DNA from 4 places in the Aliivibrio logei genome. Region 3 is predicted to be linked to each of the others. Evidence: predicted binding sites of a transcription regulator. Region 3 holds the regulator's gene; each other region holds the start of a gene.
What was found. The regulator PurR, encoded in region 3, represses purine synthesis genes. The targets are predictions, from matches to a motif close to TNANGNAAACGTTTNCNTNA.
Positions count from the first base shown of each region.

Region 1: the regulator PurR is predicted to act here: its motif matches at 5,553-5,572, upstream of A6E04_RS07040 (NupC/NupG family nucleoside CNT transporter).
Region 2: the regulator PurR is predicted to act here: its motif matches at 3,140-3,159, upstream of metK (methionine adenosyltransferase).
Region 4: the regulator PurR is predicted to act here: its motif matches at 2,637-2,656, upstream of purE (5-(carboxyamino)imidazole ribonucleotide mutase).

Region 1 covers NZ_MAJU01000008.1:633,342-641,022, forward strand. The annotation lists gene A6E04_RS07020 (iron-containing alcohol dehydrogenase) at 1-1,103, opposite strand, end outside; gene A6E04_RS07025 (hypothetical protein) at 1,352-1,795, opposite strand; gene A6E04_RS07030 (coniferyl aldehyde dehydrogenase) at 1,837-3,252, opposite strand; gene A6E04_RS07035 (hypothetical protein) at 3,438-4,211, shown strand; gene A6E04_RS07040 (NupC/NupG family nucleoside CNT transporter) at 4,308-5,513, opposite strand; gene A6E04_RS07045 (LysR family transcriptional regulator) at 5,800-6,735, opposite strand; gene A6E04_RS21285 (hypothetical protein) at 6,870-7,043, opposite strand; gene A6E04_RS07055 (LysR family transcriptional regulator) at 7,140-7,681, shown strand, end outside.
Region 2 covers NZ_MAJU01000013.1:108,726-116,406, forward strand. The annotation lists gene rsmE (16S rRNA (uracil(1498)-N(3))-methyltransferase) at 1-355, opposite strand, end outside; gene A6E04_RS13680 (endonuclease) at 419-1,123, opposite strand; gene A6E04_RS13685 (SprT family zinc-dependent metalloprotease) at 1,223-1,708, opposite strand; gene metK (methionine adenosyltransferase) at 1,825-2,979, opposite strand; gene tkt (transketolase) at 3,366-5,360, shown strand; gene epd (erythrose-4-phosphate dehydrogenase) at 5,500-6,519, shown strand; gene A6E04_RS13705 (phosphoglycerate kinase) at 6,686-7,681, shown strand, end outside.
Region 3 covers NZ_MAJU01000029.1:164,460-172,140, reverse strand. The annotation lists gene rluF (23S rRNA pseudouridine(2604) synthase RluF) at 1-681, opposite strand, end outside; gene A6E04_RS18855 (hypothetical protein) at 803-2,215, opposite strand; gene torR (two-component system response regulator TorR) at 2,410-3,108, opposite strand; gene torD (molecular chaperone TorD) at 3,340-3,987, shown strand; gene purR (HTH-type transcriptional repressor PurR) at 4,312-5,313, shown strand; cyclic di-GMP riboswitch class I at 5,477-5,559, shown strand; gene A6E04_RS18835 (TfoX/Sxy family DNA transformation protein) at 5,688-6,275, shown strand; gene A6E04_RS18830 (TVP38/TMEM64 family protein) at 6,369-7,046, shown strand; gene A6E04_RS18825 (PepSY domain-containing protein) at 7,176-7,562, shown strand; gene A6E04_RS18820 (response regulator transcription factor) at 7,567-7,681, shown strand, end outside.
Region 4 covers NZ_MAJU01000024.1:272,776-280,456, reverse strand. The annotation lists gene A6E04_RS16915 (gamma carbonic anhydrase family protein) at 278-823, shown strand; gene A6E04_RS16910 (DUF1488 family protein) at 816-1,079, opposite strand; gene aroE (shikimate dehydrogenase) at 1,079-1,900, opposite strand; gene tsaC (L-threonylcarbamoyladenylate synthase type 1 TsaC) at 1,967-2,524, opposite strand; gene purE (5-(carboxyamino)imidazole ribonucleotide mutase) at 2,726-3,211, shown strand; gene A6E04_RS16890 (5-(carboxyamino)imidazole ribonucleotide synthase) at 3,214-4,329, shown strand; gene A6E04_RS16885 (DNA topoisomerase family protein) at 4,369-4,938, opposite strand; gene A6E04_RS16880 (DUF494 family protein) at 4,948-5,421, opposite strand; gene dprA (DNA-processing protein DprA) at 5,424-6,533, opposite strand; gene A6E04_RS16870 (LysM peptidoglycan-binding domain-containing protein) at 6,542-7,603, opposite strand.

The sequences.
Region 1 (7,681 bases), on a different contig from region 3:
GCGTCTGATATATCTGTTTTTACTTGATCAGTAATCGCCCATTGAGCAAAATTCGTTATTGCGCCAATGCGTTGTTGAAAAGACTTTAAGAAGGCAACCACACGCTCAAATACCATCTCATCAGTGCCTGTTGTCTCTAACGAAAACGCTTCAGCTAGCTTCTTCGCTTTCGGCAGATAAAACTCAGGCAGCGCTTCAATCACCAGTGGCATTAATACGGTATTTGCGTCACCGTGAGGAATGTGACTAATGGCACCAAAGGCATGAGCACAGTTATGAATAGGAATCCCCCCTAGCGATGAATAGAAAGCAGAGATAGCCATTGTGCTGGCTTGCAGTAGCTCGGCTCTGGCTGCCATGTCGTTAGGCTGCTCAATCACTTTAGGTAAATTCGCCACAATCAACGTTGCCGCTTGAATGCTGTAAGCGTCAGTAAATGCGTTGCTCATTGGCGACACAATCGCTTCAACCGCATGTGTTAAGGCATCCATCCCCGTAGAGCGCGTTAATGCCGCAGGTAATTTAGCGGTAAGTACTGGGTCTAAAATAGCGATATCTGCCTCTAGACCTGAAACCACTAAGCTTGCTTTAATATTTTCATGTTCATTAAAAAAGACAGCGATAGGTGAGGCTTCAGCGCCTGTGCCTGCGGTGGTAGGAACCGCGATGTGAGGGATGGTAATGTCTTCATTGTTAGGCCAAATTTCCATATGGCCACCGCCAGCAATAACCTCACGAATGTCCGCAATGTTTTTATGCAGTGCGTATTTTACGCCTTTTGATGCGTCAATCACGCTGCCACCACCAATAGAAAGAATCGCATCGGCTTTAACTGAACGAGTGAACTCAATGGCAGCATTGATGTTATCGCAAGTGGCGTCTGGTTCTATATCCCAATACACACCCGCAATATCTACCTCAGTTTGGGCTGAAAATACCTCAGTAAACTTTTCAACAAACCCTAAAGACTCAAGCCCTTTATCCGTAAATAGAACCACTCGCTTTGCACCTAAACGGTTAAAAAGAGCGGGGATATCTGTAATGCCATTTTCATGTGCATGAATGATGGTTTTAAGATTGAAACTAAAATTAGTGTTTGTCATTTTGGTCTTCCTCATTTGTTTTGATGAACAAACAATAGCCAATACAAACCGGTTGGTCTAGTCGTTATTTGTCATGTTTATGTCAATAAAGATCCTCCAGTCGGCACAAGTCAAATTTATAACGAACAATCAAGTGGTTATAAAACGAACAAATAAAACACAACAAAAAAAGCCTAGAAAGATTTCTCCTTCTAGGCTTTTAAATCAGACGTTACATAATAAAATCTGGTGATTATGGCTTATTTAAATTAACGCAAGTGTGCTGGCGTTTTTGATTTATCACGCGTTAAATAATAATATAGATAAACCAGTGAATAGACAGTAACAAAGCCATCTAATGCAAATACCCCACTCCATCCATAGAACCAGCTGTATTCATTAACACATACGTTATATAAGAATAATCCAACAAACATTGATTTCTCAAACGCACTGTAAATCATGGTTGAAGTACGTAATTGTTTGTATTTAGCAGAGAACATCAGCAACACACCAATACAGCCAACCATCACACCCCAGTGCTGGTAAGTAGCTTGGAGATATTCTTTATTCTCCATCATCGCTTCGTTGTAAAAAAAGAGGTTTTGCATGCTCCATTCTGGCGCTAAAAACGTCATGAATGCAGTTGCGGTTAAAAATCCTGTCCCCAATAAATAGGCTTTCATGGTTTTTTCAAAAAAACGTTCTAACATAATTCAACTCTCAAAAAGTGGTTATAAACTTAGTATAGGAATTACTTTCCAATAATACTCATTACAGCGGCTTTAAAATCGTTATTTTCAACTGAAAACAGATGTTTTATTTGGTGATCATCACCGCTTGTCATCACTGTTTTTGCGTGTGAAAAAGTAACGAACCCTTCGTGTCCATGATAATTACCTTTACCTGACTCCCCTATCCCACCAAAAGGCGCGTCATCGACCGCTAAATGGAATACACAATCATTAATACACATACCACCAGAGTGAACCGTGGTTTTAATTCGATTCTGTAACGCTTCATCAAATGACATCAAGTACAACGCCAACGGACGTGGCTTATTTAAAATAATATTAATCGCATCATCTATATGTTGGTAAGTCAAAATAGGCAGTAATGGCCCGAAGATCTCTTCCTTCATAATTGTTGATTCTAAACTTGGATTAATTACTAAGTGAGTCACTAAGCGATGTTGAGGCTCGTCAATGCTGTCACTGTGACACGCTTCGATTCGTGTGTTCGCCGTAATTTCTTCATTCAATAGCCCATTAATGCGCTCAAACTGACGTTGATTAGCAATTGAGGTTAAATTTTCCGAATGTACACCACGAGCAAATAAGGTTTGATACTGTTTTTTGTATTCAGTAATGAAGGCTTCTTTTTTATCTTCAGGCAGTAATACGTAATCTGGTGCAACGCACACTTGACCGTTATTCAAACTTTTTCCATAAATTATGCGCTCTACGGCTAATTCCATAGAAACATCGTCCGCAATAATCACTGGTGATTTACCTCCTAACTCTAAAGTCACAGGAGTTAAGTTATCTGATGCTGCTTTCATCACTAAACGTCCAACTTGGGTAGAGCCAGTAAACAATAAATGATCAAACGCTAATCCCGTAAAGTGTGCAGAGATACCCGCTTCACCTTCAATCACGTTCACTTCGTCTTTCTCAAACACGGTGCTTAATAGTGTTGAAAGTACGTGGTTGGTATTTGGCGTGAACTCACTCATCTTTATCATTGCTCGGTTACCGGCTGCAATGGCTGAGATTAATGGGCCAACCGATAACATGATAGGAAAGTTCCACGGAGTCACAATGCCAACAACACCCATTGGTTGATAGATCACTTCCACACTTGAAGACGACAATAATGGCCCTGCGTTTCTGACTGAAGGCGCCATCCATTCAACCAAATGACTGATGGTGTGATCAATATTTCCAATACAAGGCAGTAAATCTGCAATCAACGTATCTTGCTCACTGCGCTGACCATAATCACGATTCATTGACTCACAAATCTGGTCGCAATGATCGATCAAAGCCACTCTTAGCTTAGTTAGTTTTTCGATTCGTTGTTCAAGCGAAGGCATTGGGCTCTGAGAAAATGCCGCCTTCATTGTTGTCAATGAATGTTCCATACCTTCAATCATCGTTTCGTTATTCATAAGTCACCTCGTTATTGGATTGACTACAGAATACATAATACAAACCAGTCGGTCTAGCGTTTATTTGTCAGCGTATTGTTAATCGTTATGACTCATTATTTTTCTATCTCAGTCTGGATTTCACTTTTTTATACACTAGGCTTTATATGAAGAACAAAAAATAGCCTAAAAACAAGGATGTGAAAATGACCAGAATTCATGCACTTTCTACCAGTTTACTTGCTCTCTCTTTTGTTGGTACTTCTGCTATTGCAGAGGAAATGAATACAGAAAAATCCGGATGGGAACACAGTGTCGAGATCTATGCGCTTGCACTCAATATTCGAGGCGACAGTACGATTGGTAACCTTTCAACAGACGTTGATGTTGATCCTAAATTCATCATGGATCATATCGATATGGGGGCGATGCTTAGACTTGAAGGAATTTATAATAACCAATGGGGTTATTACATTGATTACAGTTACATGAACTTAAGCGCGAGTACCGATTCTGTGCTTAACAAAAATCGAGAATTACTTAAAGGCAAGGCTGAAATACGACAAGGGGTACTAGAAGCCAAAGGATTTAAACGTTATCAATACGATTTTGGCTCTATTGATTATATGTTTGGTGTACGTTGGTGGGATAACGACATTGATGCCAAGTTATATACCAGCGGTGGAAAACTTGGCACGAGTAAAAGCATAAATGAGGATTGGGTGGATTACTTAATCGGTGCTCGTTGGATAACCGACATTACCGAACAATGGCAATTTCACGCCAGTATTGATGCTGGGTTAAGTGGCGATACCAGCTTCACAAGTTCCGTATTAACTGGGGTGCGATATGAAATGAACGAATGGTCAGATTTAAACATGGCGTATAAATCCACTTGGGTTGATTATGATAATGAAGGCACATTCACTTATAACACCGCGTCTCAAGGTTTCCTTGTTGGTGTTGGATTGTATTTCTAAAGTCTCTACCCTACCTCTTAATAACGCCAAGACGAGCTAAAAAAAGAGGCACTCAATTGAGCGCCTCTGTTCTATTCTATGTGCTGCTGCGTGTTTCTATAAAGAAAGAATCACACCTGCAATCGCGGCACTCATTAAGTTCGCTAATACACCCGCAGTGATTGCTCGGAAACCCATTTTAGCAATGAACGAACGACGCTCTGGCACTAGACTTCCCAAACCACCAATCAAAATAGCCATGGTTGAAATGTTTGCAAAACCGCACAAGGCAAAAGTCACGATAGCCACTGAATGATCACTTAATTGATCTTTCACTTCCATCAATTGGATGAAGGCAACAAATTCATTCACGACGATCTTATTACCAATTAATGAACCCGCAAGGATCGCTTCGTTCCACGGCACACCAAGTAAGAAAGCCACAGGAGCAAATACATAGCCAAGGATCAATTCAAAGCTCAGATTAAACCCGAATAAATCGCCCACGTGACCTAATAAGCCATTTAGCAATGCAATCACACTCACGAACGCTAATAACGTTGTACCAACAGCGACTGCAATACGTAAACCAGACATTGCACCATCAGCCAACGCTTCAAATACATTGGTTGCGTGATCGATTTCTACCGATGTAATTTCATCGTCATTATTCTCTTCGTCACCCGGTGGCACCATCATTTTTGCCATCAATAAACCGGCAGGTGCCGACATGAATGCCGCAGAGATAAGGAAGTTAAGATCAACACCAAGTGATGCATAGCCAACCATTGTACCGCCTGCCACTGACGCCAAACCACAGGTCATTACAGCGAAGAACTGAGAATCACTCATGTGCTTCAAGTAAGGTTTAACGACAAGTGGTGCCTCAACCATACTTACAAAGATGTTAGCAGTCGCAGCAAGTGATTCTGCACGTCCTGTACCCAATAAGCGTTGTAAGCCACCCCCAATAAAGTTGATTACTTTAGGCATGATACCAAGATGGTAAAGCGCAGAAATAAGGGCAGAGAAGAAGATGATAATACCAAGAACATTAACGGCAAATACAAAGCCGACTTTACCCGTAGCTAAACCACCAAACAAAAAGGCAATGCCCTCTTGTCCATATTCAATAACGCCCGAAACGCCTGCGGTTACTGAGTTTAAAACTTCTTTACCTGCTGGAACGTAAAGTACCAACAGAGCAAATAAAATTTGTAGACCAAACGCCAAAGAAACGGTTCTCAAAGGGATATTACGGCGATCAGTCGAACATAGGTAAGCAAATAGTAAAATGGCAAAAATACCAAGAAAAGATGTCATGATAGAAACCTGTGCTATCGAAAATGAGCCTGCATTCTAATGCGCAAAGGTTTGCGTGCAAGTCGGGTTTGCTAACGCTCTGTTAATGAGACTTAGATCACGCTTTGTGTGATTTTATTAACTCGTTGATTTATAAAATAAGAAGGGAATATATAACGGGTATTGTTGCCATATGGAAAAGATATTTATTTCAAGGCTGATAATAGATTTAAGTCATTGATTAAAAAGGCATCATTGCACTGTATTTAATTTAATCAATGACAATATTGAACGCGTCATACTTTGATTATAACTTAACCCGTTTCATTAACGCTTTGTCCCAATATGGCTGTTGACCAATGTGCTCACGTAAGAAATCAATCACGGCACTTATCTTTCTTGGCAGGTGCTTACGGCTTGGATAAACCGCATAAATTGGCATTTTTTGACTCGCTTTCCAATCAGGTAATAGCTGAATCAATTTGCCATCATTAAACTCATTGGTCAGTAAGTAACTGGCTAAATACGCCACGCCCCACCCTGAAATAGCGGCATCTCTCACCGCTTCAGCTAAATCGACACGGTAATTTCCAGAGACTTTGACACACAGTGTTTCATTGCCTTTGCTGAAATCCCAATTGCTGTAATCACGATAACGACTTTGATACGTTAAACAATTATGCTCTGTTAAATCTTCAGGGTGATGAGGGACGGCTTTATCGATCAAATAATCAGGTGAAGCTGCCAGTACAAAATGCGAATCCGCTAATCGCTGCGCAACGTAACCTTCTGGTAAGTCTTCAAAATTAGTCACCCACAAATCCAAGCCCTCTTTAAGCATGTCTGCACGATGATCGAACAAACGAACTTCAACCTGAAGATCTGGATATTGATGACGTAATTTATCTATCGCAGGGATAATGTGCATAGTACCAAAAGACTGTGATAACCCTAAACGCAAGATGCCCGCGACATCATCACGTTCATTATCCATAATGGCACTGGCTTCGGTCATCGCACTGTACATCTTTTCACAATACAAATAGAACTGTTGCCCTGCATCAGTCAGTGTTAACGAGCGTGTCGTGCGCTGTACTAACTTAACGTTAAGTTCTGCTTCTAATATTCCCAGCTGTTTACTCACATGAGAGGTAGATACGCCCATTTGTTTTGCGGCAGCAGTAAAGCTACCCGCTTTGGCTAGGGCGTAAAATATCACCATTTGGCTGGCACGATCATGCATCTCTCTTGTCCTTTATTTCAAAGGGAATACGGGCGGCGGATAATAACACTTACTCGAGTAGTTAAAATAAATGATAGCAAAAATACTGCATTTAAAATGATTAGACTTAAATTAGAGGGGCTTTTAAACACATTCTAATTCTTTTCAAATGTTGCCGTACTTTTAATCATGAGTGATAAAAGCTCCGTCGATTCAGATTTATTCATCGATCCTTGCATGATGGTTTGGCGACTTTGATTTAAACGAGCTTTTAATTCTTCCATTTCCTTTTGAATCGTACTTGCTGATTTAGCTGCTGAATTTGTCATAATAATACCTATAAACTTCTCATTAAGTTCATGCATTATCATGTGAACTTTTGATACACTCTAGTTGGTTATTATCTGAATAATAGATGGTTGAGTATGTTTAATCTCCAGCAACTTGAAACTCTTGTACTTTGTGTCGAATGCGGTTCATTCTCTGCGGCTGCTCGAAAATTGGGAAAAGCACAATCAGCCGTCAGTACAGCTATCGCAAACCTAGAAATAGATGCAGGAATTGAGATCTTTGATCGTTCCACTCGTATACCCACATTAACGCCACACGGTAAGCGTTTATATCTTCAATCTCTTAATTTACTCTCGCAAGCGAAAGACATTGAAACGATGATTCATTCTTTCAGCGCAGGCGTAGAAGATACCTTAACCATCGCGATTAATGAGCTATTATTAACGCCAGCCTTTTATAAAGTAATTAATGAGTTTTATCAGCGTTTTCCACACACAGAATTACACATTAATACCGTTGAAAACCAAGAGATAAGCGAACAAGTGTCAAAAGGAAAAGCATCAATTGGGTTCATGTTGTCCGGAGATATTCTTCCAAAAGACGTTGAGTTAGGCTTAGTCGGTTATTTACCTGTTACTATTGCAGCGGCACATAACCATCCTTTACATTCTCAAAA
Region 2 (7,681 bases), on a different contig from region 3:
GTTTTACGCCACAACGATCTGAAATCAGAGGAGTAATGACATTAACACCGAGTTCTACCGATTTTTGAATGGTGAATTCCATTTTATCACCACGAGAAACAACTTGCCCTAAATGTAAATTCAATGGTGATTCAATACTACGCTCTATGCGTTCATTGATCTCCACTTCAACACTTTTCTTTGATGCAGAGGTAATGGTTGCAGGGAATTCAGCGCCGCTGCCATCAAATAATAATACAGCTTCACCTTCTTTCATTCGCATAACGCGTCCAACGTGGTTGGCTGCATCATCACTTAAATTTACTTTCCCTTGTGATGGAAGGGTTTCAGGATGGTGGATTCTAGGTATTCTCATGGTCTACTTTTCTTTATCTATCTTATGGTTAAGGATGGGGGGTAATACGTGCTTTTTCAACCTCTATTTACGGCATGCTTTATAAACAAATTGATTATGATTGCCTTGGATTTTTGCTATACGCTCATCACGAGTACATTCCCAAGTTGATACTGGATACTGTTTGTTCCATGCTTCCATAAGTTGTCGCTGTGCTTTTGATAAGTTAAATTTATATTCGTTATTCATATAAAGATACGTTCGGGCAATGGCACCACGAGATTGTGCTGGTGGCTCGGCAACACGGCCTTTGAAGTCGACTTTAAAAGCACATTGGCCATAGAAAGCGCCTTTGCTTCCATTCCATTGTGAGAATCGGAAATTGGATCGGTCCCCGTTTACTTCACCAATCGCAGGCACTAGATTATGTAAGTCGGCTTCCATTGATTTGAATTGCTTGTCGTTTCTAGTGCAATTTTTACGACCACCCTTTTGCCAACATTGACGTTGATGACCAAATTGCCATGCTGGAACAACGTGCTCCCACTCAATACGACTGGCTCGTTTTTCTTGTTTACGGACTTGGTATCCGCAGCTTTCTAATTCAGGGATCCCTTTCTTTTTATTTTTCCACGTAATGTCACAGCCACAATAAAAGGAGGTTGGGTAATCAAGATAGATTTTGACGGCTTCTTTTTTTGCTTTTGAGAAAGAAGAAGGAGGTGCTGCCATTACATTAACAGTGAAACTGATAGCAATAAGACTGATAACTAAGCGAATTAATTTCATAAAGTACACTACTGATTATTGTATTAATGCAGTAAGAGTAGCTTATTGTTAAAGCTCTTTATAGATAAATTGAGTAATAGAAGTTAATGATAGTAAAGGCTATTTTTTGACCATCTTTAATGGTGACTGGCATTGTCGACAAAGGTATTGAGTTTCTTTTCGTTGGACTCGGTTGTGGCGACGGACCGTTAATTCATGTGTTGTGCATTTACAGCGATACGGGAAGGTTTTTCCTTTTACTGATTCAACGCTAAAACTGTGCGTAGTTCGGGCTGGTAAATTGAAGACTTGATTCATTATACCTTGCCACTCTTTACCATGTGGTTTTACTCGACCATACAGTTTAAACGTAATTAAATGGGCAATTTCATGAGGGATCACTTCATTCACAAAGGTGTGCTGATTTTCTTCTAAGAGAATAGGGTTAATACGAATTTCCCAACCTTGAAGTCGTGCTGTACCTGCTATTTTTCCACGTTGAATAAAATTAATCGCGGGTAAGGAAAAAGGGCGATTAAAAAAAGTGGATGCCTGTTGAATGCACTGTTGCGCTTTGGCTACGGATGCTTGTTGAAGTGGGGTCATTGAATCTCTTTATCTTGAATATCACATTAACGCTTTTAACTATAAAGAGTATATGGGGCTAGAAAACAAAAAAGGAAGCCGAAGCTTCCTTTTTTAAAGAGTTTTTAAGTCTTGAATTACTTAATACCAGCGAAATCACGAAGGATGTCTGCTTTATCAGTCGCTTCCCAAGGGAATTCTTCACGACCGAAGTGACCGTATGCTGCCGTCTTCTTGTAGATTGGTTGAAGAAGGTTAAGCATTTCTTGTAGGCCATATGGACGTAAGTCAAAGTGCTGACGAACCGATTCAATGATGATGTCGTGAGATACTTTTTCAGTACCAAATGTTTCAATCATGATAGATGTTGGATCAGCTACACCGATAGCGTATGAAAGTTGGATTTCACAACGGTCAGCCATGCCAGCTGCAACGATGTTTTTCGCTACATAACGTGCTGCGTATGCTGCTGAACGGTCAACTTTTGATGGATCTTTACCAGAGAATGCACCGCCACCATGACGAGCTGCGCCGCCGTAAGTATCTACGATGATTTTACGACCAGTAAGACCACAGTCACCCATTGGGCCACCGATAACAAAACGACCTGTTGGGTTAATAAAGAATTTTGTTTCTTTATTTAACCATTCTTGAGGAAGTACTGGCTTGATGATTTCTTCCATTACTGCTTCACGAAGATCCGCAGTCGTTACTGAATCACTGTGTTGAGTTGAAAGTACAACAGCATCAATACCAACAATTTTTCCTTGGTCGTATTGAAAAGTAACTTGAGATTTTGCATCTGGGCGTAGGAAATCCAATTTTCCGCTTTTACGTACTTCTGCTTGTTGTTTAACAAGAAGGTGTGCGTAAGTAATCGGTGCAGGCATTAAAATTGGTGTTTCGTTCGTTGCGTAACCAAACATGATGCCTTGGTCGCCAGCGCCTTGTTCTTTTGGATCTTCTTTATCAACACCTTGGTTGATATCAGGAGATTGCTTACCAATTGTGTTTAATACAGCACAAGAGTTAGCATCAAAGCCCATGTCAGAATGAACATAGCCAATTTCACGAACGGTTTCACGAGTGATTTCTTCGATATCAACCCATGCAGAAGTTGTTACTTCACCACCGACCATAACCATGCCAGTTTTTACGTACGTTTCACAAGCAACACGTGCTTTGGGATCTTGTTCTAAGATCGCATCAAGTACGGCATCTGAAATTTGATCGGCAATTTTATCTGGATGACCTTCTGATACTGATTCAGAGGTAAATAGGTGTTTAGCCATGATGAGCTCCACTTCTATAGGTAATAAATTTTTAGAAAATACCCACAGTATATATAAGTCTATACGTTTAACAGTGTAGGTGTTCTTCCATCTAGACGGCCATAATAGAGAAAATTTGATTAATTACAACTCATTTGGGGTAAGAAAATAAATATAAGACATAACCAATCGTTTGCGTTCTGCAATTGGATTTATCTACAGAAACAAGGTTTTCTGTCAAAATCGTGAAAAAAAGCGCTTTATTTGCTAAGTAAACGTTTGCAGTCACTATTAGGCTTTGCGACAATACGGCGCTGCAAATTTAAGTTAATCCATAAATATGGGTAACTAATCAAGAGTTAACTAGCTCAATAAATATATAGTCCTTCGAATTCTCAGGAGCAGGCATGTCTTCACGTAAACATTTAGCAAATGCAATCCGCGCTTTAAGCATGGACGGTGTACAACAAGCAAATTCTGGTCACCCAGGTGCACCAATGGGCATGGCAGACATCGCTGAAGTATTATGGCGTAGTCACCTAAATCACAACCCACAGAATCCAGAGTGGGCTGATCGCGACCGTTTCATTCTTTCTAACGGCCACGGCTCTATGCTGATTTATTCTCTGCTTCATCTTTCAGGTTATAACCTGTCTATCGAAGACTTAAAGAACTTCCGTCAATTGCATTCTAAAACTCCAGGTCACCCTGAGTACGGCTATGCACCAGGTATTGAAACAACAACGGGTCCATTAGGCCAAGGCATCACTAATGGCGTTGGTATGGCAATGGCTGAAAAAGCATTAGCTGCACAGTTTAACCGTGAAGGCCACGACATCGTTGACCACAATACATACGTATTCATGGGCGATGGCTGTCTAATGGAAGGTATCTCTCACGAAGCATGTTCTTTAGCGGGTACATTAGGTCTTGGTAAGCTTGTTGCTTTCTGGGATGACAACGGTATCTCTATCGATGGTGAAGTTGAAGGTTGGTTCTCTGACGATACTCCTAAGCGTTTTGAAGCGTACGGTTGGCATGTAATTCCTGCGGTTGATGGTCACGATGCTGACGCAATCAATGCAGCAATCATTGCAGCAAAAGCGGATCCTCGTCCTACGTTGATCTGTACTAAAACAGTGATTGGCTTCGGTTCTCCAAACAAGCAAGGCACACACGACTGTCATGGTGCTCCACTAGGTGCTGATGAAATTGCAGCAACTAAGAAAGCATTAGGTTGGGAGTTCGGCGCATTTGAAATTCCAACAGACGTCGCTGCTGAGTGGGATGCAAAAGAAGCTGGTGCAGCAAAAGAAGCGTCTTGGGATGCTAAATTTGATGCCTACGCTGCTGCACACCCTGAACTCGCTGCTGAATATAAGCGTCGTATCAACGGTGGTTTACCTGCTGAGTGGGAAGAAAAAACATCGGCAATCATTGCTGATCTTCAAGCTAATCCTGCAAACATCGCATCACGTAAAGCATCGCAAAATGCACTAGAAGCGTTTGGTGCAATGTTACCTGAATTCATGGGCGGCTCTGCTGACCTTGCACCGTCTAACTTGACGATGTGGTCTGGCTCTAAATCATTAACCGCTGATGATTTCTCTGGTAACTACATTCACTACGGTGTACGTGAATTTGCGATGACAGCAATCATGAACGGTATCGCTCTGCACGGTGGTTTCGTACCCTATGGCGCAACGTTCCTAATGTTCATGGAATACGCGCGTAACGCAATGCGTATGGCTGCACTGATGAAAATTCAGAACATCCAAGTGTACACACACGATTCAATCGGTCTAGGTGAAGATGGTCCAACTCACCAACCGGTTGAGCAAATCGCTTCACTGCGTTTAACTCCGAACATGAGCACATGGCGTCCATGTGACCAAGTTGAATCTGCAGTTGCTTGGAAACTAGCGATTGAACGTCGTGATGGTCCTACGGCTCTGATCTTCTCTCGTCAAAACCTTGCACAACAAGATCGTGATGCAGAGCAAGTCGCTAATATCGCAAAGGGTGGTTACATCCTGAAGGATTGTGAAGGTCAACCTGAGCTTATCTTTATCGCTACTGGTTCAGAAGTTGAACTTGCAGTTGAAGCTGCGGCTCAACTTACAGCGGAAGGGAAAGCGGTACGTGTTGTATCAATGCCAGCAACAGATGCATTTGATAAGCAAGATGAAGCCTACCGTGAATCAGTACTTCCATCAGCAGTAACAAAACGTGTTGCTATTGAAGCGGGTATTGCTGACTTCTGGTATAAGTATGTTGGTTTCGGTGGCAAGATCATCGGTATGACAACGTTTGGTGAATCAGCACCTGCTGATGAGCTATTCAAAATGTTTGGTTTCACTACTGAAAATGCAGTGAAAACAGCAAAAGAGCTTTTAGCTTAATCAAGAGTTATTCGCTTAATAAAAGCGAGTGATTGAATAAAAAGCGAAGTTATCGAAAGGTGGCTTCGCTTTTTTGATCCTTTAAGAAAAAAGTGAAAAGAGTACAATAGAGGACAAATAAATCTGAGTGAATGGAATTATGTTAAGAGTGGCGATAAATGGATTTGGTCGAATTGGTCGTAGTGTATTACGTGCTTTGTATGAAAGTGGTAAGCGTGATCAAATTGAAATCGTGGCTGTGAATGAATTATCACAACCAGAAGGAATGGCGCACCTTCTTCAATACGATTCAACTCATGGACGTTTTCTGCATAAAGTCACCCATGATCAAGAATATCTTTATATTGATTTACCTAATGGCTCTCAAGATCGAATTCGTATTGTGCATCAAGCCGATATTTCTCTTTTGCCATGGCAATCATTGCAAGTAGATTTAGTGCTGGATTGTACTGGTGTTTATGGATCTAAAGCGGATGGCGAGAGGCACATTGATGCGGGTGCTAAAAAGGTTTTATTTTCACACCCAGGAAGCGCAGATTTAGATAACACTATCATTTACGGTGTTAATCATGACACATTGCTTCCTGAGCATAGAGTTGTCTCTAATGGGTCTTGTACTACTAACTGTATTATCCCAGTGATTAAGGCGATTGATGATGCTTTTGGTATTGAGTCTGGCACGATTACGACGATTCACTCTGCGATGAATGATCAACCCGTGATTGATGCGTATCATACTGATTTACGTCGAACTCGAGCAGCAAGCCAGTCTATAATTCCAGTAGATACAAAACTGCATAAAGGTATTGAACGAATTTTTCCGAAATTTTCCAACAAATTTGAGGCTATTTCTGTGCGAGTACCGACGGTAAACGTCACTGCGATGGATTTAAGTGTAACAATTAATACAAATGTGAAAGTTAATGACATAAATCAAACCATTGTTAATGCATCTCAGTGTACATTACATAACATTGTTGATTATACTGAAGCGCCACTTGTTTCTATCGACTTTAATCATGATCCCCATAGCGCGATTGTCGATGGTTCACAAACAAGAGTGAGTAACGGGCATTTAGTTAAAATGCTGGTTTGGTGTGATAACGAATGGGGCTTCGCTAATCGGATGCTAGATACCGCATTAGTAATGAAAAAATAAAAGCATCAATCAAATAATTTGTGATGGAAAGAGAAAAAAGATTAATTTTCACCTTGAAAAAAGTGAACTCCATCCCTATTTATTGAATAATGCAGTAAGAATTTAATCGGTTTGGCAATGATGCCGAGCTTGAAAGCTTTTTATTATTTAATTGAGAGGACACAACATGTCTGTAATCAAGATGACTGACCTGGAACTTGCAGGTAAACGCGTATTTATCCGTGCTGACCTAAACGTACCAGTAAAAGATGGCAAAGTAACTTCTGATGCACGTATTCTTGCATCTCTACCAACGATTAAGCTTTGCTTAGAAGCTGGCGCAAAAGTAATGGTTACTTCTCACCTTGGTCGTCCAACGGAAGGCGAATACAACGAAGAGTTCTCTCTAGCTCCTGTCGTTAACTACTTAAATGACGCACTAGATTGTGACGTTAAACTAGCTAAAGATTACCTAGATGGTCTTGAATTAAATGCTGGTGAGCTAGTTGTTCTTGAAAACGTTCGCTTTAACAAAGGCGAGAAGAAGAACGAAGAAGCGCTTTCTAAGAAATACGCAGCACTATGTGACATCTTCGTAATGGATGCATTTGGTACCGCTCACCGTGCTCAAGCGTCAACTCACGGTGTTGGCATGAACGCTCCTGTAGCGTGTGCTGGTCCTCTTCTAGCTGCTGAACTTGAAGCACTAGGCAAAGCAATGGACAATCCTGCTCGTCCACTTGTTGCAATCGTTGGTGGTTCTAAAGTATCAACTAAGCTAACGGTTCTTGAGTCTTTATCTAAAATTGCTGACCAACTTGTTGTTGGTGGTGGTATCGCGAACACATTCATCGCAGCTCAAGGTCACAACGTAGGTAAGTCTTTATACGAAGCTGACCTAGTTGAAACGGCTAAAAAACTGATGGTAGAGTGTGCAATCCCTGTTGCTACTGATGTTGCGTGTGCAAAAGCATTTGATGAAAACGCTGAAGCTGAAATCAAAAACGTTGCAGACGTTCAAGACGACGACATGATCTTCGACCTTGGTCCTGATTCAACAGCGGTTCTAGCTGACATCATTAAGAATGCAAAAACAATTCTTTGGAATGGCCCAGTTGGCGTATTTGAATTCAAAAACTTTGAAGCAGGTACTGCTGGTATTTCTAAAGCAATCGCTGATTCT
Region 3 (7,681 bases):
TGAAGCCGTTAAATAACGCCATTCACCAGACGCAAGTGTGCCTAAGTCAATATTCATAATTCGAACGCGTTTAAGTTTAAACACTTCATAATCTAAGTATTCACACATACGACGAATTTGACGATTTAAACCCTGCGTTAACGTAATTCGGAAAACAAAGCGTGATTCTTGTTTAACCTGACAAGGTAGCGTTACGGTATCTAAAATAGGAACACCCGCCGCCATTTGTGCTAGAAAATCATCAGTAATAGGTTTATCAACACGAACGACATATTCTTTTTCATGCGCATTACCCGCACGAAGAATCTTATTAACGATATCTCCATCACTGGTTAAGAAAATCAAACCATCAGACGGCTTGTCCAATCGACCAATAGGGAAAATACGCTGTTCGTGGTTAATATAATCAATAATATTACCTTCGACATGACGTTCGCTTGTACAGGTAATACCGACTGGCTTATTGAATGCAATATAGATACGTTCTTGCTTTGCTTTCAATGGTTTTCCATCAACCAGAACATCATCACCTTCAGCTACTTTTGTACCCATTTCAGGAACGTTGCCATTAATAGTAATTCGCTGCTGATCAATCAATTTATCAGCTTCTCTTCGTGAGCAATAACCCGTATCACTAATGTATTTGTTTAAACGAGTTAGTTTAGGTTCTGGTGATGTCATGGTGTACCTCAAAAAAATGAACAGCCGGAGTGTATCAGAAACTTTAAAAAATAAATAAAAAAAGCGCTCTAGACCGTAGTTTAGAACGCTTAATTATAATGACTAATGATTATTTAACCACTTATTCAGAAACAATCACGCCTTCATTCGTTGTCTCTTCATTTACGGTTTTCACAGCAACAGGGGCTTTAACTGCTGCTTCTTGAGTTTTTGGCTTTGTTACGACAGGAACCACTGCCGCCTCTTCCGTACTTTTCGCCTTCACTTCATCGGCAATAATCGCCGTTTTTTCAGACTCAACAACAGGAAGCTCCGCCTTCTCTTCGGCCACTTTTTCAGTCGCTTGTTCTTTCTCTTTAAACGATGCAATCACATCATTTAGGTTTTTAATTAAATTATCGTTACGCTCTAATTGCTGCGTTAGTACTAACACTTGTTTTTGCACACCAGAACGGTCTTCAGTTTGGTTCTCAATGGTAAGCGCTTGGCTTTTAATTTGTGCACTGAGTTCTTGTATTTTCTTCTCTAACACAACGGTATTATTTGCTTCGTGCATTTGCTGCACCGAATCTAGAATAGACGTTGTTTGAGTTCTTAATGGTTGATCACGGTAATCGCTCCCGTTAATCGCCAGAGATATTGATAATAATTTATTTTCAAACTCTAATACTGGCTGTTCAAATTGACCATTTTTAACCGCCTGCAATAATTTTACTTCAGCCGCCATATTTTTAAGATGATCTAATTGAAAAACAGTACGATTTACAGCACTGCTAATTAGCGCTTCATCGCGGTTATTCGCTTGAACTGCTTTCTGAGTTTTATCTAATTCGGCTTTCGCTTGGCCGTAACTAATAGGCGCGATGGTTTTAAAACCTTTTTGAGAGAGTTGATTAAATTCTTTTTCAAGAGGATAAACATAAATCTTTAACGTTGTATCTATTTCAATCGCTTTTGCATTCGTTAAAAAAGAAGCTTGCTCAGTTTGAGCTTCTGCAATATCGTCTTCAATCACCGTAATAAATAACATTTTATATTGCGAATTTAGAGATGCAAACTCAGCAGGATAATAAGCATTTACATCAATAGAGGTCATGTAATCCATTTGTGATATCGCATCGGAAAGAACAACATCGGCTTGCTCTTTATACCCTTTAAGCTTACCAAGCTCTGCATCTGCTTTCGTTATGTATTCGCTGTATTTAGCGGCATAAGATCCAGAAGAAAACATCGAATATTCTTCATTAATTAATCCTGGTTCTTTTTCTACCTCTAAATAAATCTCTTTAGCATCATCCCATGATTCGGTCATTATGTTGTAAGTTGGCTCAGAGTAGAGTCTAAACTGCTCAACAGAATCAAACGTTGCTTTGTCTAAAGTGTATTGTTTTTGTAATACATCAAATGTTGATACTGATGATACGGCTCTGTTTTTTTCTACAGCTACCGAAGTCTCCGTATTATTCGTACTTTGACAACCAACCACACTAGACAATGCCGTAGCAATTATTGCCATCTTAAAATATTGTTTCATTCTGAACCTATTTTTATTATATGAATAGACAAAGTGCATGTGCACTTTTTTCGAATCCTACTACATAACAACAATTAAATCAGTATTTACAATGAGTTCACGATTAATTATAACGATTGCATTATAGGTATAAAAAAGCCGCTCAAATAAGAGCGGCTTTAACATTATCTTTTTTATCGATGATTAAACTAAAATCAATCACCAGCAAACATGTACCCTTCACCATGAACAGTAACAAATATTTGAGGATTTTTTGGATCCACTTCCATTTTGGCACGCATTCGCCTGATCAAAACGTCAATCGTTCTGTCATTTGGCGCATCAACACGGTGGCTGATCATATTTAAAATACGTTCACGTGATAATACCGTGTTCGGATAAGACGACAAAGCAACTAATAGCTCATATTCGGCTTTCGTTAACTTAACTGGCTCACCATTGTTCGATAAAGCACGACGTTGAATATCAAACGTCCACTCCCCGAAACGAATTAAATTTGATTCATCTAATTCTACGGGTTCATTTGCTAATGACATACGCCAAAATAGATTTTTAACTCGGACTAAAAGCTCACGTAACTCCACAGGTTTTGTTACGTAATCATCCGCACCCATCTCTAAACCTACGATGCGGTCAATACTATCAGTTCGTCCTGTAACTAAAATAATACCAATATTAGACTGGCTGCGTAATTCACGCGCCAATAATAAACCATCCTCTCCTGGTAGGTTTATATCAAGCATAATTAAATCAACTTTTTGTTCAGCCAAAACAGTTCGCATTTCTGCGCCCGTTTCAGCCTCGCTCACTTGATATCCCTCGGCTTCAAAATAGCCTACAAGCTTAGAGCGAGTTACCACTTCGTCTTCAACAACTAAAATGTGATAGCTCATAATTTTCTCTTTTTTTTATGGTTATTAGGATGGTTCTTATTACATTCTATTCATATATTGTAATAATGCCAATTCTCAATTGATATTTCTGTATATTATTTGATTCAGAACAAATCTTGTCGCGTATTAATCTTTGCTAATATCTTTATACACCCTGTTAATGATAGGTGCTATTCCTTTTCACACTTATGCCGTACAATTATTTAGTCAATTTTTTGGAGCTTATTTTACATGAACGAACTAAATGCATTTAATGAACAACGTGCTGAAATTTATTGGTGGTTATCTAGCCTATTTGCACACGAGCTAACTAAAGAGCAATTAGAGCAGTATAACAGTTTTGAGATTCGTACCTTTTTAACGAACCTTTCTGAAACTCCAGAGCTAACCGACTCTATTTCTTCAATTGTAACAAAATTGAATGAATTACAAACACGCGAAGATGCACAGCTTGAACTATCGGCTGACTTCTGTGAAGCGTTCTTAGGCTCTGATAAGAACAGTGCGCTTCCTTATGCTTCAATGTATTTAGATAAATCACGCCTTCTTAATGCGAAACCGGCACAAGATATGCGTGATTTATTAGAAAAATACAACATCACTCAAAAAGCTGAATTCAATGAACCTGCAGATCACATTGCTATTGAGTTAGATTTCTTAGGCAATCTAATTGTCATGACGAATCAGCAAACAACGGAACCAGAATTCGAGCAATTCATGGCCGCACAACTGCAATTTATTAACGAGCAGTTATTATCTTGGGCGCCACGTTTTAACCAACTTTGTTCTGAACGAGATACATTTGGCTTCTATGCTGCCGTTACTCACTTCCTTGTTACGTTCTTAGAATTGGATGTAAAATTCCTAGCGGGCGAATAACAAAAGCATGTACAACTGGTAAGATAAGTTAACAATAGTGTGATATATATCAAAACGACTATTAAAATTTATTAAATCAGCAATTGTTTGCGCTACGCTTTATAGATAAAATGTGAACGCAAACGATAAAATTTGAATATCAATGAAAACCGCATTTATCGCGGTTTTTTTCATTTATACCACCTAGATTATTCTCTAATCTACTATTGGTAATATACTCACAGGGCCTATTTACCTTCCAACAATCTTTATTAAAAAATAAAGAGAGACTTTGACACTATTGTTGGAACATAAATAGCCCCTTAATAAATTAAGGCTTTTAATATGGCTACCATTAAAGACGTTGCGAAACTTGCTTCTGTTTCGACAACCACCGTTTCTCATGTAATTAACAAAACTCGATTTGTTGCAGAAGCAACTCAAAAACGAGTATGGGAAGCCGTTGAAGAACTAAACTATGCACCGAGTGCCGTTGCTCGTAGTTTAAAGTGCAACACAACTCGAACTATCGGCATGCTAGTTACCCAGTCTTTTAATCCATTTTTTGCCGAAATGATGCACGGTGTTGAGAACTACTGTTACAAGCAAGGTTACACATTATTTATGTGTAATACCGAAGGTGATCTAGATAAACAAAAGCACTACCTTCGTATGCTGGCAGAAAAACGTGTCGATGGCTTATTAGTTATGTGTTCTGATCTAAATGAACAGTTATTAGCACAACTTGAAAAAAACACAGAATTACCAATGGTAATCATGGACTGGGGTCCAGATAGCCCTCATACCGACAAAATTATTGATAATTCTGAAGAAGGTGGTTATTTAGCAACAAAACACCTGATTGAAAATGGACACACAAAAATTGGCTGTGTTACCGGTCAGCTTGATAAAGCAACCTGTAAAGAACGAATTCATGGTTTCTACAGAGCTTTATCTGAAGCAAATTTAACGTCAAATCCAGATTGGATATTTGAAGGTGATTTTGAGTGTTCTTCTGCCTCTAAATCTGTTGAAAAAATGCTACAGATGGAAGATAAACCAACTGCATTATTTTGTTTTAACGACATTATGGCATTAGCGGCTATCAGCAAAATTCAACAAACTGGCTTACGTGTACCTGAAGATATCTCAATCATTGGTTACGATAACATTGAACTTTCTGCATATTTCTCTCCACCATTGACGACGATTCACCAACCTAAACGTCGCGTTGGTAAGACCGCCGTTGAAATATTGTTGGAACGAATCAAAGATAAGCACCATGAAAGACGCATTTTTGAAATGCATCCAGAAGTGGTAACTCGGAAAAGTGTCCATAAACTGTAACAATGAGTGATGCATTAATCATAAATATGCAAGTGAAAAAATATTTATTTATTTAAAACTTGAACTGGCATAACAGAAAATCATCCTTATTTTCTGAACCAATGTCACATAACTTACAAGTGGACAACATTTCATTTTATTGATTACTATATCATCTTAACTGTCACGAACAGGGCAAACTGTGCGAAAGCTCAGGACGCAAAGCTTCCGGCCTACGTATTTATATAAGGTAGCGGGGTTGCCGATGGCAGGTATTTATATCTACACATTGTTAATTTTTACTTAGAAATAACAATGTGTGGTTTTGAACTTGCTACTATTTCCTCGGGCTCAGTTGTTTAGTGACATAGACTTACTAACCGAGAATTATTGCAATGGATAAACCAATACTAAAAGATTCACTTCGATTACTTTCCTCTCTAGGGAAAATCACTTCACGCTCCATGTTTGGCGGCTTTGGTGTTTTTATTGATGACACAATGTTTGCACTTGTTGTTCAGGACAGACTGCATTTGCGAGCAAGCGATAACACTATTAATTTATTTAAAGACCAAGGTTTTGAACCTTACGTTTATAAAAAACGTGGTTTCCCCGTGGTAACTAAATATTTTGCTATTTCACCTGAATGTTGGGATGAACCTGATTCAATCCTAATTCAAGCTGTTGTTGCTTTAGATGTTGCTAAAAAAGACAAAGAAAAACAAAAAACAGCAGGTCCCTCTCGAATTAAGGATTTACCCAATCTAAGATTAGCGACAGAGAGAATGCTGAAAAAAGCAGGAATAACGACCGTAAAAGAACTAATGGAGACGGGATCTGTAAACGCTTATAAAGCGATTCAACAGACTCATTCAAGTTCTGTTAGTGACGAATTACTGTGGTCGCTTGAAGGAGCGATTAAAGGTACTCACTGGTCTGTTATCTCTACTGATATTAGAAATGAATTAAGAAAACAACTTTAAATACATTTTCCTACATTTATTTTACATTCGCCCTACTCTTATGTTGTCTTTACCTGTATAAATTAAAGACAACATAAGGCTAGGAAATGAATTATGAATAAAAAATTACTCTTATTAATCACTCTTCTTACAGCCTTTGCTGTTATCTTTTTTAACTTTGGTCATCTATTTACTCTAGAGCAGGCTAAGGCATACCATCAAGCCCTTCAAAGTGACATCCAAGAAAACCTTTTCTTTTATAGCACCCTTTATTTCTTTGGTTACATTACCGTCACTGCATTATCAATACCAGGCGCCGCAGTAGTCACATTGCTTGGTGCGGCCTTATTTGGTTTTTGGTGGAGCTTATTATTGGTTTCTTTTGCCAGTTCCATTGGTGCTACTATTGCCTTCCTAAGCAGCCGTTATTTATTAAGAGAATGGGTTGATCGTAAATTTGGGGACAAATTAATTTCCATCAATCAAGGTATTGAAAAAGATGGCGCTTTTTACTTACTGACTCTTCGTTTAATTCCTATATTTCCATTCTTTCTTATTAATTTAGTCATGGGATTAACAAAACTAACCGCCGCTCGGTTTTACTTATTTAGTCAATTAGGCATGCTGCCCGGAACCATGGTATTTTTAAATGCCGGAACTCAATTAGCTGAAATAACCTCACTATCAGGGTTAATATCACCAAATATACTCGGCTCTCTTGCTCTTCTTGGTTTATTTCCAATCGTTGCAAAATTTATTATTAGTTATGTTCAGAAAAAACGCACCTCTTAAAATTGCGAATAAGAGATAGACATTATTCTATCTCTTATTCCTTCTCTCACTGATTACCTGCAGGATTCATTTTACGTTCATGTTTAATAATTTATACTGCCTGTAGTTTAATTTTTAGAGTGCGTATTTATGTTTACTCGTCAGCCATTAGCTATACTTATATTTAGCCTCTCAATGTGTTTATCGCCATTGAGCTTTGCTCAAGATCATGCAATTCCCGCAGTTCAAGATATTACCCTCCCTCTCAATACAACCATTGAGTTTGATGAAGACCGTGATGAAATTATCATGGCTGTAGAACAAGGCCTTATTAAGCCTTTCTCTGCTCTTTATCAGACAGTAAACCAAGACCTTTATGGCAGAATCATAAAAGTTGAGTTAGAAGAAGACGATGATGAATGGACTTATGAACTAAAACTTATCTACGAAAATCAGATCATAAAAGTTGAATACAACGCGTCTTCTCTTCAAATGCTAGAGCTTAAAGGCCGTCATCTACAAAAGGTTATAAAATAATAATATGAAAATTTTAGTTGTTGAAGATGACCAACGTTTAGGTCAACAAATTATTGACGCTCTCGAAGCAAACAACTGGACACCAGAGCTTTCTCAAGATGGTATTGATGCATTATACC
Region 4 (7,681 bases), on a different contig from region 3:
AGGACGGTCATTTTATCGTTTTAAGCCTCAGTGTCAAGCACTTATTCGAAACTTAATTTCTAAACCATCCTGACTAACCTGATTGCGAATCCCTTATGGGATGGGCTCTCCGTGTCAGTGAGGTCGCATTATAGAGAGTTCGATCACATTGGCAAGTTCTTTTTTACTATTATTTTGATTTTATGTTTTTATGGTTAAAGTCCGTACAAACCAATACTAAATTAGCTTTATCACCCCATTTAATTAACACTAAATTATCATTTTCAAGGGATATCATATGAATTCATCATTACGTAGCTATAAATCAACCTTTCCTACTATTGGCTTACGCTCTTATATAGATTCATCAAGTATTTTAATTGGAGATATCAATATTGGTGATGATTGCAGTGTTTGGCCTTTAGTTGTAGCTCGAGGTGATGTGAATTCAATAGTAATAGGACAACGAACCAATATCCAAGATGGTTCCATCTTACATGTCACACATAAAAATCCAGAAAACCCGAAAGGAGCCCCATTACTTATTGGAGATGACGTAACTATTGGTCACAAAGTTATGCTTCATGGGTGTGAAATAAAGGATCGTGTTCTTGTTGGTATGGGAAGCATCATTTTAGATAATGCTATTATTGAATCGGATGTCATGATTGGAGCTGGTAGCTTAATTCCACCCAATAAAATATTAAAGAGTGGCTACCTTTATATAGGTAGCCCGGTAAAACAAGTAAGATCGTTATCAACTGATGAAATTGGCTTTCTAAAAAAATCAGCGATGAATTACGTTTCATTTAAAAATAGTTATATAAAAGAGGAAGCTATTTAATCTCAACTTCCCCAGAAGCATTGAACTCTTCATCTTCAATCAATGCTTCTGCATGTTCCTCTATATCAAAACGATATTCCTCAAAAATACGCAAAGCATCAAGCTCATTTGTTATTGTTTCTCCACTTTCTGACGCAAGCCATGAAACAAAGACAAGACATGGTATTAAATTACCCATTTGTTGAGCATATAAAATAATACATTGCTTTTCAGGGTTCCATTGTTGCCCATCAGAAAAGAGAATTGATTGATTCATTACATACCTTCTAAATTTTTGCGAAGTTCTCGTAGTATTTGTTTGCTGCTAGGACGTAATCCTCTCCATACAGTAAAGCTTTCCGCAGCTTGCCCAACTAACATTCCTAATCCATCATAAGCTTGGTATACATCATTATCTAATGCCCATTGATTAAAGACCGTTTTACCTTTGCCATACATCATGTCATAGCTGATACTGCCTTTAGAAAAAATCACTGGACTAATATTAGGTAACTCTCCAGATAAACTGGCAGACGTTGAATTAATTATCACATCAAACGATCGTGTCACGTCACTCATGCAAACCGCCTCTACAGCACCATACGCTGAAAATATTTCAGCTAGTGCTTCTGCTTTTTCATAAGTGCGATTAACTACGGTAATAGAAGAGGGGTTTTGTTTTAATAAGGGAAGAAGTACACCTCGTGCTGCCCCTCCTGCTCCAATTAATAAGATACGCTTATCTTGAAGTGGTACCTGATATTGCAGTAAGTCTTGAACTAATCCTTCACCGTCCGTGTTATCACCCAGAATAATTCCATCATCCAGCTTTTTTAGCGTATTAACCGCACCAGCCAATTTTGCTCTATCTGTTAATTGATCGGCAAATTGAAATGCTTCTTCTTTAAAGGGTACGGTAATATTACAGCCTTTACCCCCATTAGAAAAAAAATGAGTTACCGAATTAAGAAAGCCATCCACTGGAGCCTCAATAGCAACATATTCCAAAGGTTGTATTGTTTGACGAGCGAATAATGTATGAATAAAAGGAGATTTGCTTTGCTTAATGGGATGACCAAAGACTGCATACTTATCCATGAGTGATTCCTTTCAATGATTAAAGTTAAACTGAACCAACCTTACCTGAAAGAAATAGTAGATGCATTAGCCTTGGCGTAATGTCTCTCCAGTTTTTGCATCACGGATTTCTGTTGGTTGAGTTCGGTTGCCAATTTCGCCTTGAAAAACCACCACGCCTAAATCACCTAGCTGCTCTTCAACTTCTAAAACCGTTCGGCAAGGTTCATAACCTGAAAGATTTGCACTAGTTGACGTAATCGGCTTCCCAAACGCAGAACAAATAGCTTTAACTTGAGGGTGATCTGAGACTCTAACGGCAATACTATCAAACTGGCCAGTCACTAAAGGTAACGTGTTCTTATTAACAGGGACAATCCAAGTTACAGGACCCGGCCAAGTGAATTTAATTCTATTAATTTGATCATTATTTAATTGCGCTAAATCAATATAAGGAAGCAATTGCTCAATAGAGGCCGCAATTAAAATCAACCCTTTTTCTCGCGGGCGTTGTTTCACTTTTAATAATTGATGGAGGGCAAATTCATTATCCGGATCACAGCCAACACCAAAAACCCCCTCCGTAGGATAGGCAATTACATCACCGTTATTTAAGGCTTTTACGACTTGATCTAGATTCTTCACTCTTGCACCATTATTAACTCTATTAATCGCTCTATTCTATTCATAAGACGAAATCAAACAACCGCTTTCCATTTTTCAATTGTGAATAATCGTTAATAACTTGTACTTTTCCTGACGCAAACGTTTTCCTTCCTATTAAATAACCGTATAATGCTGCCAACTTTTTATATATTGCCATTATCTTTATCCAAGGAGTTCACAATGAAAGTCGGTATTATCATGGGTTCGAAATCAGATTGGCCAACAATGAAACTAGCCGCTGAAATGCTTGAGCGTTTTAATGTTCCTTACGAAACCAAAGTGGTCTCTGCTCATAGAACTCCACAATTACTTGCTGATTATGCAACTCAAGCAAAAGATCGCGGTATCAAAGTTATTATTGCAGGTGCTGGTGGTGCAGCTCACCTCCCAGGCATGGCAGCTGCATTTACGAGTATTCCTGTTTTAGGCGTCCCTGTTCAATCAAAAGCATTAAAAGGGATAGACTCTCTACTTTCTATCGTTCAAATGCCAAAGGGGATCGCTGTAGGTACACTCGCGATTGGTGAGGCTGGCGCTGCAAATGCAGGTATCCTCGCAGCTCAAATCATTGGTACATCAAATGAAGCAGTAATGGCAGCAGTAGAAGCTTTCCGTAAAGAACAAACAGATACTGTCTTAGCAAATCCAGATCCATCAGAGGATTAATGATGAAAGTTCTTGTACTCGGTTCTGGTCAACTCGCTCGCATGATGTCTTTAGCGAGTGCTCCACTAAATATCGACATTATCGCTTATGATGTGAACAACAACAAAATTGTACACCCATTAACGCAACAGGTCATGGATACGACTTTAGAGCAAACAATTAATAGCGTAGATGTTATTACCGCAGAATTTGAACACATTCCTTACGACATCTTAGATATTTGCAGTCAAAGTGGTAAGTTTCAGCCAACCCCCGAAGCCATTAAAGCTGGCGGCGATCGTCGTATTGAGAAAACACTACTTGATAATGCCAATGTGGCCAATGCAACACACCATATAATTACAACTAAGCAAGACTTCTTAGACTCAATTAGTAGCGTAGGTCTTCCTATGGTGTTAAAAAGTGCTCTAGGTGGGTACGACGGAAAAGGGCAATGGCGCTTAAAGGAAGCTTCTCAAATTGATCATATTTGGGAAGAAATGAATGAACTAATTCAGAGCACACCAAATCAAGCCATCGTTGCTGAGCAATTTATTCCGTTTAATCGCGAAGTTTCTTTAATTGGTGCCCGTAATAAGAATGGCGATATAGTGACATACCCATTAACAGAGAACGTTCATGTTAATGGTGTATTAGCGTTATCTACCGCATTAGAAGGAACAAGCTTATTACAGCAACAAGCTGATGACATGTTCTCTGCAATCGTGAATGAACTTGATTATATTGGCGTACTTGCTATTGAGTTTTTTGATGTAGATGGTCAACTGCTTGTTAATGAAATTGCACCTAGAGTACATAACTCTGGCCATTGGACCCAACAGGGAACCGATGTATGTCAATTTGAAATGCATATTCGTGCAGTATGTGATTTACCATTAGTCGGAGCAGAATTGATTCGTTCAACCGCCATGATTAATATCTTAGGTGAAGACTCCTTACCGAAAAAACTCCTCACTATGCCTCATTGCCATATTCACTGGTATGGCAAAGAAAAACGTGTTGGTAGGAAGATGGGACATATAAATGTATGTGCATCATCACCAGAGGCTTTAGAAAAAGAATTAATGGCACTCTCTGAATTATTAGATAAAAACGCATTTCAAGTATTATCAAAATAAACAGATACACCTCAATAGAATAGAGCATTCATCAATGCTCTATTTTTTTATATCTTGTACCACACTGCACTTTTTATCTGCACAAACCAATTTTAAACCTGTTGCCATTTCTTTTCTTAGCAACAACTCAAAACCACATTGCTGACATATGCCTTTTTCTGGCGCAAAATTAACAACAAAACGACAAACAGGATAAGCATCACAAGCATAGAAAGTCTTACCAAAACGAGACTGTTTCTCATGCAAAGATCCAGAATGACAACTAGGGCAAGCCAATAGCTCTTTAGGTTCTTCTTTTTTCTGTTCTAACGATTCAATATGAGAACACTCTGGGTATGAAGAACACCCTATAAACATTCCATATCGGCCTTGTCGTAAAACAAGTTCACTGTCACATTCAGGGCAGGGAATACCAAGCTCTTTAACTACATGACCGTCATTACTTTTAAGAGGGCGAATATAATCGCACTCAGGGTAATTACCACAACCTAAAAACGGACCACGCTTACCATAACGAATGGCAAGTTCACCACTGCATTGTGGGCAAGATTCATGATCTAATGCATGTTCATGCGCTTGAAACAGTTGCTTGTTTATTTTACCTGACATTCATTAACCTTAATGAGTCATACCTGTATCTGAAGTATAAAGTAACTCTTCCATCTGGGTATACGCACTTTCTTGTCCTGGTACATTAAATAGCACCATTAAGATAACCCACTTCAGATCATCAAGAGAAAGATCTTCCGTTTCTAACGTCATGACTTGTTCAATGACCATTTCACGAGTTTCACACGTTAATACTTTAATTTGCTCAAGGAACAATAAGAACCCACGGCAAACCGTATCAATACCATCAATTTCTTGCTGAGTATAAATTCGCATGGCCGTCGACGTACTCTTAGCAATATGCTCATGAGAGTCAGTTTCTTGTAAATGAGCAAGGTCTTCTAACCAATCAAGCGCTTTATATATCGCCTCTTGGTGAAACCCTGCTTTTAGTAATTCGTCTTCTAGTTTTTCTTGATCTACTGTTAATTCGATATCGCTATGGATATACGTTTCAAATAGATACATCAGAACATCCATCATGATTAGCCCCTCCGCTTTTTAATGTAACCCCCTGGGACTGCAGTGATGAAACCTTGCAACTCTAATTCAAGTAATTGCATCATGATTTCATATACAGGCGTCTGACATCGCTCTGCTATTATATCAACAGGCGTCGCCTCTATGCCTACGGTAGCGAACACTTTGGGAAATGGCAATTGTTCTGTGACAACTTCTTGCTCAAAAAGCGAAGGTTGATGAGAGATTGCACAATAGGTTAATGCTCCGATCTCTTCAAAAATGTCTTCCGGTGACGAAACCAGCTTTGCACCGGCTTTAATTAAAGAATTAGAACCTTGAGCTGTAGGGTTATGTATTGATCCCGGTAAAGCAAACACCTCTCGCCCTTGCTCATTCGCATACCTTGCAGTAATCAAAGAACCAGAACGTTCAGCCGCTTCCACAACGAGTACCCCGGTAGATAACCCACTAATAATGCGATTTCGACGAGGAAAATTGTCCGCTCGTGGGGGAGAATCTGGCCTAAACTCAGAAACTAAAGCCCCATTATGAATCACACGATCAGCCAGCGTTCTGTGTTTTGCTGGATATACCTTGTTTAACCCTGAACCAAGTACTGCAATAGTTTGTCCTTTCGCTTCAATCGCCCCATGATGGGCGTATCCATCAACCCCAAGAGCTAAACCACTAGTAACGACATAATTATGCTGCACAATGGAAGCCGCAAATTGCTTCGCACATTCTAAACCTTCTAGGCTAGCATTACGGCTACCGACAATAGCCACTTGAGGTTCAGATAGCGCCAAAACATCACCTTTAACAAATAATACTGGCGGCGGGGCGCTTATTTCAGATAATAACTTCGGATAGCGAGGATCAGATAACGTTAAAATGGTATTAAGAGAATCTCCATCTTCCCACAATAAGCATTTATCTACTTCTTCATGATTCACAGCCTGGATGTAAGCAATTTGCGCACAAGAAAGCCCTATCGATTGCAATTTATCCTTATCGTACTTTACAATATTTTCAACAGAATCAATGGCAAGTAGGCGAGACATTACCTTCCCACCAATTCGAGGACAAAAGCACAGAGTTAACCATGCAGATAAGTGTTTATCTGAGTTAAACATCAATCCCTCTATTTTGTCTGTGGTGAGGTCACAATCATTCGCTTATGAATAGGCGTTTCACTGCGAGTTATTAACGCTAAACTAAATGATTCATAAGGACGAATCACTATCAGCTCTCCAACCACCGTTTCTGGTAACTGAATACTCTTTTTATTGTTTTCGTCATCATAATGATATTCACCTTTATCTCCTTTTACTGCGTACCCTTTTTCTTTTAATGCGAACATACTTCCTTGTTGTAACCCGTCATTTGTCCCTTTATCTATCACCGCCACTTGATTAACCGCCAAATAGTCTCCGCCATCAATAGAACCCAATAATGAAGCCTTACTATTTGTTGGTGCGGGCAACGGATAAAACGTAGTGGTTAGTGATAAGTTACTCTTACCGTCTAACGGTAAAACAATGTCATTTATCGTGATTTCTTGTTGTTGTTTAAGGACTCTCAATCCACTAAATTCTTCCGTGCTGTCTACCAATTCTGCAGTACCTATCGATTTCAGTGCGTACGCTTTTTCTTTATTATCTCTACGTTTAAATTCATTAATTACGCGATAAATACCCCATTCCTTATGTGAAAGTTCACCATCAACATAAATTCGCTCATTTGAACTAAGAAACTTACGTCCGTCACTCGTACCCAACACTCGATAAGCCGCTCGATAATTAACATCATCAATTAAACGATCTGATTTTAAATAGGGGACAACTAAACTAGGCGCTAACGTCGGAACCGCTTCTTTTTCTATGATCCGAGTTTTGGGTGATAATTTTTGCAACGGCTTAAGACTTAAAACAGGGTTTCCGTTATGCCAACTTAAGCTCAACTTATCTCCGGGATAAATTAAATGAGGATTATTGATACCAGGGTTAATTTTCCATAGCTTTGGCCAAAACCAAGGGTTATCAAGAAAGAGAGCGGATATATCCCATAACGTATCCCCTTTTTCTACGGTATACGTGTCAGGGTAATCCTTTTTTAACATCAACTTATCTTCGTTAGAAAAAGACAGTGGAGATAGCGTTATAGTGGTGAATAGTGAGGTTAATATCAGCATTTTTTTAAACATGGTCCGCTTTCCTTGTCAGACATTCGAACCGATGCTGTCATTTGCTTAATAAAATGTCTAGAATTGGAGCTATTAGGT